2 regions of the Dickeya fangzhongdai genome follow, and region 2 is predicted to be linked to the other one. Evidence: predicted binding sites of a transcription regulator. Region 2 holds the regulator's gene; the other holds the start of a gene.
The links. Region 2 encodes Fur, which represses iron uptake genes when iron is present. Its sites were predicted from a motif close to ATAATAATGAGAACNACTATCAA; they were not measured.
Positions count from the first base shown of each region.

Region 1: efeU (iron uptake transporter permease EfeU) is a predicted target of Fur. The motif match lies at 2,844-2,866, and genes of this name have one in related genera.

Region 1 is NZ_CP025003.1:1,653,844-1,661,957, forward strand. It holds gene dgcN (N-acetyltransferase DgcN) at 1-121, opposite strand, end outside; gene CVE23_RS07635 (sensor domain-containing diguanylate cyclase) at 1,088-2,647, shown strand; gene efeU (iron uptake transporter permease EfeU) at 2,948-3,793, shown strand; gene efeO (iron uptake system protein EfeO) at 3,852-4,973, shown strand; gene efeB (iron uptake transporter deferrochelatase/peroxidase subunit) at 4,985-6,298, shown strand; gene CVE23_RS07655 (DUF1272 domain-containing protein) at 6,349-6,576, shown strand; gene proP (glycine betaine/L-proline transporter ProP) at 6,670-8,114, opposite strand, start outside.
Region 2 is NZ_CP025003.1:1,448,322-1,456,435, forward strand. It holds gene nagB (glucosamine-6-phosphate deaminase) at 1-319, opposite strand, end outside; gene nagE (N-acetylglucosamine-specific PTS transporter subunit IIBC) at 656-2,128, shown strand; gene glnS (glutamine--tRNA ligase) at 2,294-3,952, shown strand; gene fur (ferric iron uptake transcriptional regulator) at 4,028-4,474, opposite strand; gene fldA (flavodoxin FldA) at 4,818-5,345, opposite strand; gene CVE23_RS06745 (methyl-accepting chemotaxis protein) at 5,764-7,455, shown strand; gene ybfE (LexA regulated protein) at 7,517-7,798, opposite strand; gene ybfF (esterase) at 8,087-8,114, opposite strand, start outside.

The DNA.
Region 1 (8,114 bases), 210 kb from region 2:
CCATGCGATACTGACCGACGCAGTATTCCGGATGCCACTGTTTAATGCCGATCGCCACTTTAGCGGCCAACTGGTCGTGGGCATCGCCAAGGAACAACAAATAAGGTTTTTTAATATTCATCGCAAACTCCGTCATTGAAATAAAAAACGCAGGACAAAGGGCCGCCGTCTCACCCGCTGGTAAGGAAATAAAAAATTAAAATCAATAAGATAATGCATGCGCCAGCCCTTTTTTGGATACGTATTGATATCCAGGAAATAATGCTGACAGGTCAGATTTTTCGATATTATCAAGTAGTGTTATGTTGTCAATAATGACAAAAAATAAGATTTATATTCTGGGTTTGGTGGTCTTTATTTGTTTCTGGTGTCTTATTTTGGCTATTTTTTAAAATAAAAGTCTGTTATTTTTTTAAAAATGAATATTCGACCGATTTTTATAAAAACAAAGGCGAATAAAAAATGAATGTGGTTATTTTAGTGCATCGCTCGCGTTATTTTGGTGCCGCTGCCCATTATTGGACAAGCGTCATCGTATTTTTCTGGGGAATGTTAAATTAACTCAAAATAATATTCATCATCACGTTAATGAAAAGCACGAATAGCGCGCAAAACGGAGGTTGCTTTCACATCGGGCGAACGGTTGCACTACAATCGGTTGCACTACAATGGATCGTATATCGACTCATACGGTAGCGTAACACCGGGCGTCAGGAGGGCGCGGATACCGGTACGGTAACCGGCTTTTTTACAGACCTGCGTGTTTTGTCACAGATTTATTATAGCCTGTACCGATGTGGTAAGACGTTACGGATGTGCGCTGAGTGCCGATGGGGCCCATTTTGCCTGACTGGATACCCCCGTTGCGTCTTTTAGGAAAATGGGAGACAGCATTGTGGCGATAGCAGACACCGTCGGAAATATCAGGTAGCATGTTTGTACCCGTCATACATTACGTTGCAGGCGCATTGGCGTTCCTCGCTCTCCGGTTATCTGCCTGGTCGGCTGATGGGAATTCGCTGCGTCGCCGCCTTCTGCAACTAACATGCAGGGTATGGATAAGGTTGTAGCCTTACTGAGAACGCATATGTCAAATAATAATAATTTTCCGTCCAGCGCTCTGCGTTTCCTTCGCTCTTTACCTTTTTATTCTTCCCCCGGTATTACCATGATGGCTTTTCTGGCCGTCTGTAGCCTGATTTTTGTTACCACCAGTATTTGGAATTTTCTGGATTCCTATCAGCGTATGCTGGTGGAGGCGGAGAAAAACGTGACTAACCTGTCCGTGGCGATGTCACGTCAGGCGGAAGATACTTTTGTGCCGATTGAAGTGGCGATCGATGACATGCTGCGGGAGTTGTCGCAAACCGGCATGCTGGATTCCACGCGAGTGAAAAGCGTTCTCGATACCCATCGCGCGGTGCTGCCGCAACTGGTCGGTTTCTACCTGTTTGACGAAAAGGGAAATCTGATTTCTTCCACCGGCAAAGGGCCGCTCTATATTTATAATGCCGGTCGGCGGGAATATTTTACCTGGCTCAGGGACAATAATACCGCATCATTGTTTATCAGTAAGGTTACCGTCAGTACGATCACCGGCAGACGTATTATTCCGGTGGCGAAACGGATAAATGGGCCGAATGGCGAATTCAAGGGCGTTTTTCTTGCCACTATCGACCATAATTATTTCGGTAATTTCTACAGTTATTTCAGTCTGGATTATGACGGTGTGCTGTCATTGATGAATGCGGACGGCCATGCTATTTATCTCTACCCCAATCGTGAACAATATATTAATAGTAATTTCGCTGACGGCGGCCTGTTTGAACAGTCCCGGCTGGAACAAGGCAGCGGCAGCGGTACCTGGCGCACCACGCTGGATAACCGGGTGCGTATTGTCGGCTACGTTAAACTGAAGCGTTATCCGCTGGTGGTGGCGGCGAGTCTGGACCGGGGCGCGTTGCAGGCGCGCTGGCTGGCGGAAAATATTTCGGCTATGGCGCTCAACATCATGGTGCTGCTCGCCATGTTTTTCCTCGGCGGTTTCGTCCTGAAGCAGATCCGGTTAACGGTGAAAAATAAAGAGGCGATCAGCCGTCTGCATCAGGAGGAAAGCGACAAAAACAAAGTGCTGCAAAAACTGGCGATGGTCGATCCGCTCACCAAGCTGGCCAACCGCCGGCGTTTTGATCTTTATCTGGAGCAGTCGCTGTCCCGGGCCCGTGAAGAGGGCGGAACCTTGTCGCTGATTATGCTGGATGTGGATTTTTTCAAACTCTACAACGATACCTACGGGCATGTACTGGGCGACCGCTGCCTGACCCAACTTGGCAGCGTGCTGAGTGGGTTGCCGTTGCCTGACGGCGGATTGGCCGCCCGTTACGGCGGCGAGGAGTTCGCCATTATTTTGCCGGGCATGAGCGGCGAGCAGGCGGCGGTGTACGGCGAGCGAGCCGTGGAGGATGTGCGCAAATGCGCAGTGCCGCATCAGGCTTCGCTATTGCCCCGTCAGGTGGTGACGGTAAGCGTGGGGGTGTATTCGCACTCCAGCGACAACCCCTGCGATATTCAGCGTCTGAAAGAGGGCGCCGATCAGGCGCTGTATCTGGCGAAGAAAAAAGGCCGTGACCGCTGCGTGCGGCTGTAGCTGCTCCCGCCGTGAATTACCCAACCCTTTGGGAGCGTAGCGCTCCGCCCTGATAGCGGCGCTTTAAGTCGGCGCCCGCGACGCGAATTATTGTGAGACACCGCCCGCTTTTCCCTGCCGTGACGCGCCGCCGCGCCAGACTGCGGCGTTGAAATATTTGATTAGAAAAAAGTGCTTTACCAATCCTTACATTTCTTTATTAATAAGAACTATTATCATTCTTTATCCGATTTGTATTCCTGCGGCGGCGCGTCCGGGCTGTGAGGCGCGTCGCCCGGTCTGTCTGAGGAGTTTCCATCCATGTTCGTTCCGTTACTCATCATGTTCCGTGAAGGTCTGGAAGCGGCGCTGATCGTCAGCCTGATCGCCAGCTACCTGAAGCGTACCCAACGCGAGCAGTGGCTGGGCGCGGTCTGGGCAGGCGTGGTGCTGGCGCTGGCGTTGTGTCTGGCGCTTGGCGTATTCATCAACGCCACCACCGGTGAATTTCCGCAGAAACAGCAGGAGCTGTTCGAAGGGATTGTGGCGGTGATCGCCGTGGTGATCCTGACGTACATGGTGTTCTGGATGCGCAAAGTGTCGCGTTCGGTACGGGTGCATCTGGAAGGCGCTATCGATCAGGCGCTCAACGCCAGCAAGCGTCAGGGATGGGCGCTGGTGGCGATGGTGTTCTTCGCCGTGGCGCGCGAGGGGCTGGAGTCGGTGTTCTTTCTGCTGGCCGCTTTTCAGCAGGATGTCGGCATCTATGCGCCGATCGGCGCCGTGCTGGGGCTGCTGTGCGCCGTCGTGGTCGGGATGATGATCTACTGGGGCGGGGTGAAACTGCATCTGGCGCGGTTCTTCAAATGGAGCAGCCTGTTCATTCTGTTTGTCGCCGCCGGTCTGGCTGCCGGGGCGATCCGCGCGTTTCACGAAGCGGGATTGTGGAATCAATTTCAGCAAATCGCCTTCGATTTTAGCGCCACATTGTCGACCCATACGCTATTCGGCACGCTGCTGGAAGGCATGTTCGGCTATCAGGAAACCCCGACGATCAGCGAAGTGGTGGTCTATTTCCTGTATCTGATCCCGGCGCTGGCGTTCTTTTTCCTGCCGCAGCGCATGGAGCCGGCCACGGCTTCGGCGTCGCGTAAACATCATCATTAATCATCATCGCCATCAACGATGACCACCATCAACAATCAATGTAAAAAGGGATAGGTCTATGTCTACACCATTCTTCCGCCGTACGGCGCTGTGCGCCGCTCTGCTGGCTCTGCCGACGTTCAGCGCTCTGGCTGCCGACATTCCGCAGGTTAAGATAACGGTTAACGACAAGCAGTGCGAACCGATGCAAGTCACGGTGGCGGCAGGTAAAACGCAGTTTGTGGTCGCCAACGCCAGCCAGAAGAACCTGGAGTGGGAAATCCTCAAAGGGGTGATGGTGGTGGAAGAGCGTGAGAATATCGCGCCGGGCTTCACCCAGAAAATGACCGCCAATCTGGAGCCGGGCGAATACGACATGACCTGCGGTTTGCTCAGCAACCCCAAAGGCAAGCTGGTGGTGACCGCCAGCGGCGAGGCCGCCGCCGCGAAAACCAACGTGCTGGATCTGGTCGGGCCGATCGCCGAATACAAGGTTTACGTGACCAAAGAGGTGGAAGGGCTGGTCCAGCAGACCAAACTGTTCACCGCCGCCATCAAGGCCGGCAAGCTGGATGAAGCGCGCAAACTCTATGCGCCGACCCGCCAGCATTACGAGCGTATCGAACCGATCGCCGAGCTGTTCTCCGATCTGGACGGCAGCATCGACGCCCGTGAAGACGACTACGAAAAGAAAGCGGAAGACCCGAAATTCACCGGCTTCCACCGGCTGGAGAAAGCGTTGTTTGCCGACAATGCCACCAAAGGCATGGAGCACTACGCCGATCAGCTGTACGCCGATACGCAGGAACTGCAAAAACGCATCGCCAGCCTGACCTTCCCGCCGAGTAAAGTGGTGGGCGGCGCGGCCGGGCTGATTGAAGAAGTGGCGGCGACCAAGATCAGCGGCGAGGAAGATCGCTACAGCCGCACCGACCTGTGGGACTTCCAGGCCAACGTCGACGGCGCGCAGAAGATCGTCAACCTGCTGCGCCCGCTGCTGGAGAAAGCCAATAAGCCGCTGCTGACCAAGATCGACGCCAACTTCAAAACCGTCGACGGCGTGCTGGCGAAGTACAAAAGCAAAGACGGCTTTGAATCCTACGAGAAGCTGAGCGATGCCGATCGCACCGCGCTGAAAGGGCCGATCACCACGTTGGCGGAAGATCTGGCGCAATTGCGCGGCGTGCTCGGTCTGGATTGAGGCGAGCTATCATGAGTGATACCACTGGCCCGCAGGACGGGCCGCATTCCTCCCAACCCTCCGCTTGTCCGGCACAGCCGGACATCGCTTCCCCCTCACGCCGCCGGCTGTTGCAGGGGCTGGGGATGATGGGCGGCGCGCTGGCGCTCGGCGCCGACCGGCTGGCGCAGGCGGAGGACAAGCCGCAGGCGCCGCAGGATGAACGTTGGGAAAAACAGCCGTTCTACGGTCCGCATCAGGCCGGTATCGTCACGCCGCAACAGGCGGCGATGATGCTGGTGGCGTTCGATGTGCTGGCGACCAGCAAACCGGATCTGACCCGCTTGTTCCAGTTGCTGACCCAGCGTATCGCGTTTCTGACGCAGGGCGGCAAAGTGCCGGACGTCGACCCGCGTCTGCCGCCGTTGGATTCCGGCATCATGGGGCCGGAAATCTATCCGGATAATCTCACCATCACCGTATCGGTCGGCGCTTCGCTGTTTGACGAGCGGTTTGGTTTGCAGGCGCTCAAGCCGCTGAAACTGCAGCGCATGACGCGTTTTCCCAACGACTCGCTGGACGCCAGTCTGTGTCATGGCGACCTGCTGTTGCAGATCTGCGCCAACACCAACGAAACGGTGCTGCATGCGCTGCGCGATATCATCAAGCAGACGCCGGACCTGCTCAGCGTGCGCTGGAAGCGGGAAGGGTTCATTTCCGCGCACGCGGCGCGCAGCAAAGGCCAGGAAACCCCCGTCAACTTGCTGGGATTCAAGGACGGCACCGCTAACCCCAATACCGGCGATAATACGCTGATGGACCAGATCCTGTGGGTCGGCGCGCCGTCCGGCGAACCGGCATGGACGGTGGGCGGCAGCTATCAGGCGGCGCGCATCATCCGTTTTCATGTCGAATTCTGGGACCGCACGCCGCTCAGGGAGCAGCAGACCATTTTCGGCCGGGAAAAACACAGCGGCGCGCCGTTGGGCATGACTCATGAGCATGACGAGCCGGACTACAGTCAGGATCCGGAAGGCAAAGTGATTCCGCTGGATGCGCATATTCGTCTGGCTAACCCGCGAACGCGGGAAACCCAGGCCAATCTGATGCTGCGCCGCGGCTACAGTTACTCGCTGGGAGTGTCCAATTCCGGCCAGCTGGATATGGGGCTGCTGTTCGTCTGCTATCAGGCCGACCTGGAAAAAGGCTTCCTGACGGTGCAAAAACGGCTCGACGGCGAACCGCTGGAGGAGTACATCAAACCGATCGGCGGCGGTTATTTCTTCGTGCTGCCGGGGGTGAAAAATGCCGACGACTGGCTGGCGAGCGGGTTGTTGACGGCGTAAGTCAGGCAGGGTTATAAACTGGGTTGATACCTGAAAACAGGAGCGCCATCATGCTGGAATTGCGGCCTAATTGTGAATGCTGCGACGTCGATCTGCCGCCGGATTCATTGCTGGCGCGGATGTGTTCGTTTGAATGTACCTTCTGCGCCGATTGCGCGCAGGAGAAACTGAACGGTCGCTGCCCTAACTGCGGCGGCGAGCTGGTTCGCCGGCCGATCCGACCGGCGGAAAAGCTCATCAATAACCCGGCGTCGACCCGGCGGGTGCTCGCCCGTTAGCGCGGTTGTTGGTTGTTGGTTATTGATAGTCTGTCGCTGACGTAAAAACGCCCGTCGACCGTATGGCCGGCGGGCGCGCATCACGCTTCATTACTATTCATTAATCCGCGGATGCTGGGCGACCAGCAGCTTGCGTTTCTCTTCCAGTTCAGCGATTTGCTGCGTGATATCGTCGATTTTATGCTCGATATTATCGTGGTGCTCCCGCAAAATTTCCTTCGCTTCCGACAGGTCGGAAGCAGCCGGCGTAGCGCCTTTCAGCGGCTTGTTGGCCGTCTCTTTCATGAACAGACCGGTTAGCAGGCCGATAACGGCGATCACCATCAGATAGTACGCCGGCATGTACAGATTGCGGCTGCTCTCCACCAGCCAGGCGACGGCGGTTGGCGTCAGGCCGGCGATCAGCACCGAGATGTTGAAGGCGCTGGCCAGCGCGCTATAGCGAATGTGCGTCGGGAACAGCGCGGGCAGGGTTGACGCCATCACGCCGGTAAACGCGTTCAGGATCACCGCCAGCATCAGCAGCCCCAGAAAAATCAGACCGATAATGTTGCTGTTGATCAGCATGAAGCTCGGCACCGCCAGGAAAAACATGGCGACGCTGCCGATAACCACGAACGGTTTGCGGCCGAAGCGGTCGCTGAGCAGGCCCATCACCGGCTGCACGAACAGCATGCCGATCATGATGGCGATGATGATCAGCACGCCATGGTTTTCCGAGTAATGCAGGCTGTGCGACAGGTAGCTTGGCATGTAGGTCAGCAGCATGTAATAGGTCACGTTGGTGGCGATCACCAGCCCGATGCACACCAGCAGGCTTTTCCAGTGATGGGTGGCGATGTCCCGAAAAGAGACGCCCGGCCCGGCTTTCAGCCCGTCGCGATCGTTCTGCTCCAGTTTTTCCACGTGTTGCTGAAACGCGGGAGTTTCTTCCAGCGCGTGACGCAGATACAAGCCGATGATGCCGAGCGGCAGCGCCAGGAAGAACGGCAGACGCCAGCCCCATTCCAGAAACGCCTGTTCGCCGATGATGGTGGAAATCAGCACCACCACGCCGGCGCCCAGCACAAACCCGGCGATGGAGCCGAAATCCAGCCAACTGCCCATGAAGCCGCGTTTACGGTCGGGCGAATACTCCGCCACGAAGATCGACGCGCCGGTATATTCGCCGCCGACGGAGAACCCCTGCGCCATTTTCGCCAGCAGCAGCAGGATCGGCGCCCAGATGCCGATGCGTTCGTACGACGGTATCAGCCCGATGCAGAAGGTGCTGATGGACATAATGATGATGGTGATGGCGAGGATTTTCTGGCGGCCGTATTTGTCGCCCAGCGCGCCGAAAAACACGCCGCCCAGCGGGCGAATCAGAAACGGCACCGAGAAGGTCGCCAGCGCGGCGATCATCTGTACGCCGGGATCGGCGCCGGGGAAAAACACCTGGCCCAGCGCATAGGCGACGAAGCCGTAGACGCCAAAATCGAACCACTCCATGGCGTTGCCGAGCGCGGCGGCGGTAATGGCTTTACGCAGACGGCCGT
Region 2 (8,114 bases):
ACAGGTTAATGTTTCCTTCCGGAATATCAACGTGATTGAAAAAATTCTGGTACATGAAGGTGCGGTAGCTTTCCGGATGGTTCGCCGGCAACCCGACGTATTCATCCATATTGAAGGTGACGACATGTTTGAAGCTGACCTGACCGGCATCGTACAGCGCAATCAGGGATTTGTAAGCTTCCAGCGGCGAACTGCCGGTCGGCAGGCCGAGCACGAATGGGCGCTCCGCCGTCGGGTTGAAGGCGTTGATGCGCTCGGCGATATAGCGGGCGGCCCATTTGCCAACCTCGGCGGGGGTCGTTAGCGGAATCAGTCTCATGGGGCTCTCCTCAGGCAATCGGTTAGCGAAGGCAATTATTCATCGGGTAAACGCAGTCGGATAGCACGGCCGTCAGGTAATATGCCCGCACCACGTTTCGGAATTTATCTGGGGCTAGTGTAGCGCGTTTTTTTTAGTCTTAAAATAAGTCGTGTTAATGCCGCGCCATAAACATTTTGTATGTGCTTTTGTGGTGATAATTATCACATAATCACCGTTATTAATTTGCGTAACGAATTATTTTTTTGGCACTCTTGCCAGGCCCACATCGCTGGCGGGTGATTCTATAACAAGGCTGACAGACAATTTTTGCCCGTAAGGGAAAGAGAGGGGAAGGTGAGTACACTCGGTTATTTACAAAAAGTAGGCCGCGCCCTGATGGTGCCGGTCGCCACGTTGCCCGCAGCCGCCATCCTGATGGGGGTGGGTTACTGGATTGATCCGGTCGGCTGGGGCAGTGAAAGCGCGCTGGCCGCGCTGTTGATCAAGTCCGGCGCCGCCATTATCGAGCATATGGCGGTGCTGTTTGCGGTCGGCGTCGCCTACGGTATGTCGAAAGATAAAGACGGCGCCGCGGCGTTGTCCGGTTTTGTCGGCTATCTGGTGCTGACGACATTGTGTTCGCCTGCGGCGGTGTCGATGATTCAGCACCTCCCACTGGCGGAGGTGCCAAAAGCGTTCGGTAAGATTGAAAACCAGTTCATCGGTATTCTGGTCGGGATCATTTCCGCCGAACTATACAACCGTTACAGCCAGGTCGAATTGCCCAAGGCGCTCTCTTTTTTCAGCGGTCGCCGCCTGGTGCCGATTCTGGTTTCGATGCTGATGATCGTGGTGGCGTTCGTGCTGATGTACGTCTGGCCGGTGATCTACAACGCGCTGGTTTCCTTTGGCGAGCATATTCAGCAACTGGGATCGGTCGGCGCCGGTATCTATGCCTTCTTTAACCGTCTGCTGATTCCGGTGGGGCTGCACCATGCGCTGAACTCGGTGTTCTGGTTTGATGTGGCCGGCATCAATGATATTCCTAACTTCCTCAGCGGGCAGCAGGCGATTGACGCCGGCAAAGCCGTTCCCGGTATTACCGGGCGCTATCAGGCCGGTTTCTTCCCGATCATGATGTTTGGCCTGCCGGGGGCGGCGCTGGCGATTTATCACTGCGCTCGTCCGGAAAACCGCAGTCGGGTGGCGGGGATTATGGTGGCGGCGGCGTTTGCAGCCTTCTTCACCGGCATTACCGAACCGCTGGAGTTCTCCTTCATGTTTGTGGCGCCAGTGCTGTATGTGCTGCACGCCGTACTGACCGGGATTTCGGTATTCATCGCGGCCAGCATGCACTGGATTGCCGGTTTTGGTTTCAGCGCCGGTCTGGTGGATATGGTGTTGTCTTCGCGCAACCCGCTGGCGACGAACTGGTACATGCTGCTGCTGCAAGGCGCCGCGTTCTTTGTCATCTATTATGTGGTGTTCCGCTTCACCATCACCCGTTTTAACCTGATGACGCCGGGGCGTGAAGCCGCCGCGGCGCAGTCCTCATCCGAGGGAACCGCCGCTCCTGCCGGCAACAGCCAGTCGGTGGCGAGAGGTTACCTGCAGGCTATCGGCGGCAAGGATAATCTGACCGGAATTGATGCCTGTATTACCCGCTTGCGCCTGAGCGTGAAGGATTCCGGCCTGGTGGATGAACCCGCTGCACGCAAGCTGGGGGCGGCCGGGGTCATCCGTCTCAACAAGCAAAGCGTGCAGATTGTGGTTGGCACTCAGGCGGAAAACATTGCGGCGGCGTTACGCGAGGTGTCGCAGGAATAATTCGGCGACGCCCCATGGTTGTCAGATGTTGGGAAACGGAGCATACGGAGACGTACGCTCCGTTTTTTTATCTTAAACTTTCGTGAAACAAACGGTTGTTTCCCAGCGTGGCTTGTTGGATCATTAGTGGTTATGGGTTGTTTTTTCGCATTTGAGGAACCAAGCATGAGTGAGGCTGAAGCCCGCCCAACCAACTTTATTCGCCAGATCATTGATGAAGATCTGGCTACCGGCAAACACGACCATATTCAGACGCGTTTTCCGCCGGAGCCGAACGGCTACCTGCACATCGGTCACGCCAAGTCCATCTGCCTGAACTTTGGCATTGCCGAAGATTACAACGGCAAGTGCAACCTGCGCTTTGATGATACCAACCCGGTAAAAGAAGATATCGAGTACGTTGAGTCCATCAAGCATGACGTTCAGTGGCTGGGTTTTTCCTGGAGCGGCAACGTTCGCTACTCGTCTGATTATTTTGATCAGCTGCACTTTTACGCGATTGAACTGATTAATAAAGGGTTGGCGTATGTCGATGAGTTGACGCCGGAGCAGATCCGCGAATACCGCGGCACCCTGACCTCGCCGGGTAAAAACAGCCCGTACCGCGACCGTAGCGTCGAAGAAAACCTGACGCTGTTCGAGAAAATGCGCAGCGGCGGTTTCGCTGAAGGCACGGCGTGCCTGCGCGCCAAAATCGATATGGCCTCGCCGTTCATCGTTATGCGCGATCCGGTGCTGTACCGCATCAAATTTGCCGAGCACCATCAGACCGGCAACAAATGGTGCATTTATCCGATGTACGATTTCACCCACTGCATTTCCGATGCGCTGGAAGGTATCACCCATTCGCTGTGTACGCTGGAATTTCAGGACAACCGCCGCCTGTATGACTGGGTGCTGGATAATATCTCCATTCCTGCCCACCCGCGGCAGTATGAGTTTTCCCGCCTGAATCTGGAATACGCGGTGATGTCCAAGCGTAAACTGAACCAGCTGGTGAACGAGAAAGTGGTGGAAGGCTGGAACGATCCGCGTATGCCGACTATCTCCGGCTTGCGTCGTCGCGGATACACTGCGGCGTCCATTCGTGAGTTCTGTCGTCGTATCGGCGTCACCAAGCAGGACAACACCGTGGAGATGGCGGCGCTGGAATCCTGCATTCGCGACGATCTGAACGAGAACGCGCCACGGGCGATGGCGGTACTGGATCCGGTGAAGGTAGTGATTGAGAACCTGCCGGCAGGGCATGAAGAGTGGCTTACTATGCCCAATCATCCCAATAAACCGGAAATGGGATCGCGCCAGGTGGCGTTCAGCCGCGAGGTGTATATCGATCGCGCTGATTTCCGCGAAGAAGCCAACAAGCAGTACAAACGTTTGGTGCTGGGCAAAGAAGTGCGCCTGCGTAACGCCTATGTCATTAAGGCCGAGCACATTGATAAAGACGAGCAGGGCGTGATCACCACGATTTACTGCAGCTGCGATACGGAAACCCTGAGCAAAGATCCGGCTGACGGCCGTAAAGTGAAAGGCGTGATCCACTGGGTATCGGCGGCTCATGCACTGCCGGCGCAGTTCCGTCTGTATGACCGTCTGTTCAGCGTGGCTAACCCCGGCGCGGCGGAGGATTTTCTCTCCACCATCAACCCGGATTCGCTGACTGTCGCCCAGGGCTTTGTGGAAGCCAGTCTGGGTCAGGCTGAAGTTGAAAAAGCCTATCAGTTTGAGCGTGAAGGGTATTTCTGCGCCGATCGCGTTTATTCCAGTGCGGATAATCTGGTGTTTAACCGCACGGTCGGTTTGCGGGACAGTTGGGCGGGGTAACAGCCGCCCGGCTACCGGGAAAAAGACAAAAATAAAACCGCCGCGGCGGTTTTATTTTTTCTCTGCATCGAGTGATTAGCGTTCGTTGTGCGCATTGTCGTCTTCACGGCAATCGCCGCTACTGCAATGGCCGTACAAATACAGGCTGTGGTTGGTCAGTTTGATGCCGTGTTTCTCGGAGATCTCACGCTGGCGCGCTTCGATAGACTCGTCGCTGAATTCAATCACCCGGCCGCAATCCAGACAGATCAGATGATCATGATGGTGCTGCTGCGTGAGTTCGAAAACCGACTTGCCGCCTTCGAAGTTATGACGGGTAACGATGCCGGCGTCGTCAAACTGGTTAAGCACGCGGTAAACGGTAGCCAGACCAATCTCTTCCCCCATATCAATCAGCTTTTTGTATAAGTCTTCCGCGCTGACGTGGTGGCATTGAGGATCCTGAAGCACTTCCAGAATTTTCAGTCGTGGAAGTGTGACTTTCAGGCCAGCCTTCTTTAATGCGGTATTGTTGTCAGTCATGCGGATTTAGTCCTGTTACTTGCTTTATCTGGGAGGCTATTAGCCTAGTATCATCGGTCGGCTTAAAAAAGGTCACTGTGTCTCAATTATAGAACCGCGCCGTCGAAATGAAAACCACGGAACTTTTACAATATGATTCTTGCTAACTCTCTGTATTCAGAGTTGTTCCCTGCGAGAGACATATTGTACGCCAAGACAGGTCATTAAACGCAACCGGCTGACCGAGTGGGTATTGTACCCTGTCGGAATGAAAAGTTAAAAAAATGTATCACTGATTGTGATAGGTTTTGTCTATCTATATAGATATGGCTCTGAATACATCGGTATCAGAGCCATAGATGAATCAGGCCTGCAGTGCTTTCAGGTTCAGCTCTTCGCTGATTTGCTTGACCCAGTTGGAGACGCGTTCGCTGGTCAGCTCCGGCTGACGATCTTCATCGATGGCCAGACCGATAAAGTGGGTGTCATCCGACAGACCTTTTGAGGCTTCGAAGTAATAGCCTTCGGTCGGCCAGTGACCGACGATATTGGCGCCACGCGGCTCGATAATATCGCGAATGGTGCCCATGGCGTCACAGAAGTACTCCGCATAGTCTTCCTGATCGCCACAACCGAAGATGGCGACCAGCTTGCCGGCAAAATCAATCTCTTCCAGCGTAGGGAAGAAGTCATCCCAATCACACTGCGCTTCGCCGTAATACCAGGTTGGAATACCCAGCAGCAGGATGTCGAAACGCTCAAGATCTTCTTTGCTGCTTTTGGCAATGTCGTGCAGTTCGGCGACGTCGCTGCCCAGTTGTTGCTGGATCGTCTTGGCGATGTTTTCGGTATTGCCCGTGTCACTGCCAAAAAAAATGCCTATGAGAGCCATAGATAAAATAACCTCTTGATTCTTAAGGGTATGGTGCTTGCGTCACCCACGATCCGCTAATAATAGCAGACACTGTCTGACGGATAAACGTGTATCTGTTGCCATATCGTGAAATGGCGCGGAAGCGATTAATTGATTGTTTTTGCATCACTCCCTTAATGTTTTTTTAATTTTTTTAAAATACGATATTCGTACAGATGACTGAAAATATGGATAATTGGTTAAATATCTAATTTTTATTAGCTTTTAAACGACATAAAACACTAAACATTCCTATAGTTTTGACGATGACAGAGCATGGTGCTTTTATTGAATGTAAATGTGCAGCAATGTTTCTTACAAAGCGAGAGACTTTCTCATCGCATAAATCAAAACAAGACTTACCTCCTCGACCAATAGCCCATTTATGGAGTCAACTATGCAATTCCTAAAAAATATTGCCATTCGCACAGCCATGCTGTGGGTGCTTGGCATCTTCTGTGTGTTATGGATTGCTGTTTCGGTCTACACCATGTATTCGTTCCGGACCATGAACGAAACCTCCAAAACCAGTGCGTTGCTGGTCAACAATATGAATTTGGTTAACACCGGCAACGACCAGTATTTCCGCATGGTGACCCGACTGGCGCGTGCGATTGACTATCGTCAGAGCGGCGATAACCAGAAAGCGGACGAACAGCAAAAATCATCACAGGCCGCGCTGGATTTACTGAAATCCAACCTGGAAGCATTCAAGAAGATTGATCATGCCGGCATGTCGCCGGAGTTGGTTGACGCGGTAATCCGCGACTGGGGCAATCTGATTACTCAGGGCGTCGAGCCCATGTTCCAGCGTGCGGCGGACAAAAAGTTCGATGACTATGACAAATTCGCCAAAGATATCGTGCCGGCCTTCAGCCGCCAGTTCAACGTCTCTTTCACCAACTTTAATAAAGCGGGTTCGACGATGTTCGTCGATGCCGGCAACCGACTGGAGACTATCACTGGCGTCGGCCAGAACATTTTGCTGGCGGGGCTGATCGCCGGTCTGGTGATGTTATTCCTGACCGACCGCTATCTGGTGGCTTGTCTGGTGCGCCCGCTTAACGATCTGCGCGATCATTTCCAGGTGATTGCCAACGGCCGTCTGGGGAAACCGATTCTGGATTTCGGCAACAACTGCGTGGGCCGGCTGTTCCCGCTGTTGCGCGATATGCAGGGCAGTCTGGCCAATACCGTCAGCACCATTCGTACCAGTGCTGACTCTATTTATCAGGGCGTATCGGAAATCGCTTCCGGTAACAACGATCTGGCGGCTCGCACCGAGTCACAGGCGGCAGCGCTGGAAGAAAGCGCCGCCAGCATGGAACAGCTGACATCAACGGTGAAGCAGAACGCTGAAAACGCCAGCCACGCCAGTCAGCTGGCCCGTCAGGCTTCCACCACCGCCAGTAAGGGCGGGGATTTGGTTGATAATGTGGTGAAAACCATGGCGGAAATCTCCGGCAGCTCGAAGAAAATCGCCGAGATCACCAGCGTTATCAACGGTATTGCCTTCCAGACCAACATTCTGGCGTTGAACGCAGCGGTGGAAGCGGCCCGCGCCGGTGAACAAGGACGGGGCTTTGCCGTGGTGGCCGGCGAGGTGAGAAGTCTGGCGCAGCGCAGTGCGCAGGCAGCCAAAGAGATCGAACACCTGATTGCCGAGTCGGTGCGCTGTGTGGATAACGGGTCGACGCTGGTAGCCGATGCGGGCAGCACCATGAGCGAGATCGTGACCGCGGTAACCAACGTCACCGACATTATGGCGGAAATCGCCACGGCGTCGGATGAGCAGAGTAAAGGTATCGCTCAGGCCGGTCAGGCAATCACGGAAATGGATAGCGTGACTCAGCAGAACGCCGCGCTGGTACAGGAAGCCTCGGCGGCAACCCGTTCGCTGGAAGAGCAGGCGATGGTGCTGACCGAAGCGGTATCGGTATTCCGTCTGTCGGAAGAACAGTCGGCCGGTCTGCCGCCGAGACGCGATCGTCAGGCGCCGTCCAAAGCGGTGGCGGCTCCCGCCAAAGCCCTGCCGGCCGCTACGACGAGCAGCAGTAAAAAGAGCAGCGATAACTGGGAAACGTTCTGATAGTCGTGGAAACGTTCTGATGTAATAGGACGACCGGCGTCATGGACGACGCCAGCGAGGTTTAGTTTTCTTGTTCCGCCAGCTGCGCCAGCAGTATTTGTTCGATCAGTTCACTGCGGCTGATGTTTTTCTGCTCAGCCAACGCATTCAAAATGTCTACCGCTTCACTATTGATTTTCAGCTCAACGCGACGCAGACCCCGCACCCGGTCACGCCGTAACTGATTGCGTTTATTGATCCGTAACTGCTCGTCGCGGGAGAGCGGGTTGGTTTTGGGCCGCCCCGGACGACGCTCGTTCGCGAACAGATCCAGCGTGGTGCGATCCGTTTGTTCTTTTGCCATAGATAATGGTACTGCAAGAAATTCGGCCAAAACGCCGCTTTTGATCACCGGGATTCGAACACCGGGGTAATCCGTCGCTTTCGGCAACTCAGGCCGCGTTTTGATGAAATGTGGTTAACGATGCAAGTGGCCAGACAGCCGTCCCTCAATACTGCGCGCGCCATGATACCCCAGCCGTTGCGGTGGCGACAACGGTTTACTGGAGGGCGGCGCGCAATTAAACCGTAGATTGACTCCGGTTGGCGCCGATGTCCGGCAGCCGAGATTCCGACGTTGCCTGCTGCGTTATCAGTCGGCGGCCAGGAAACGGTGGATG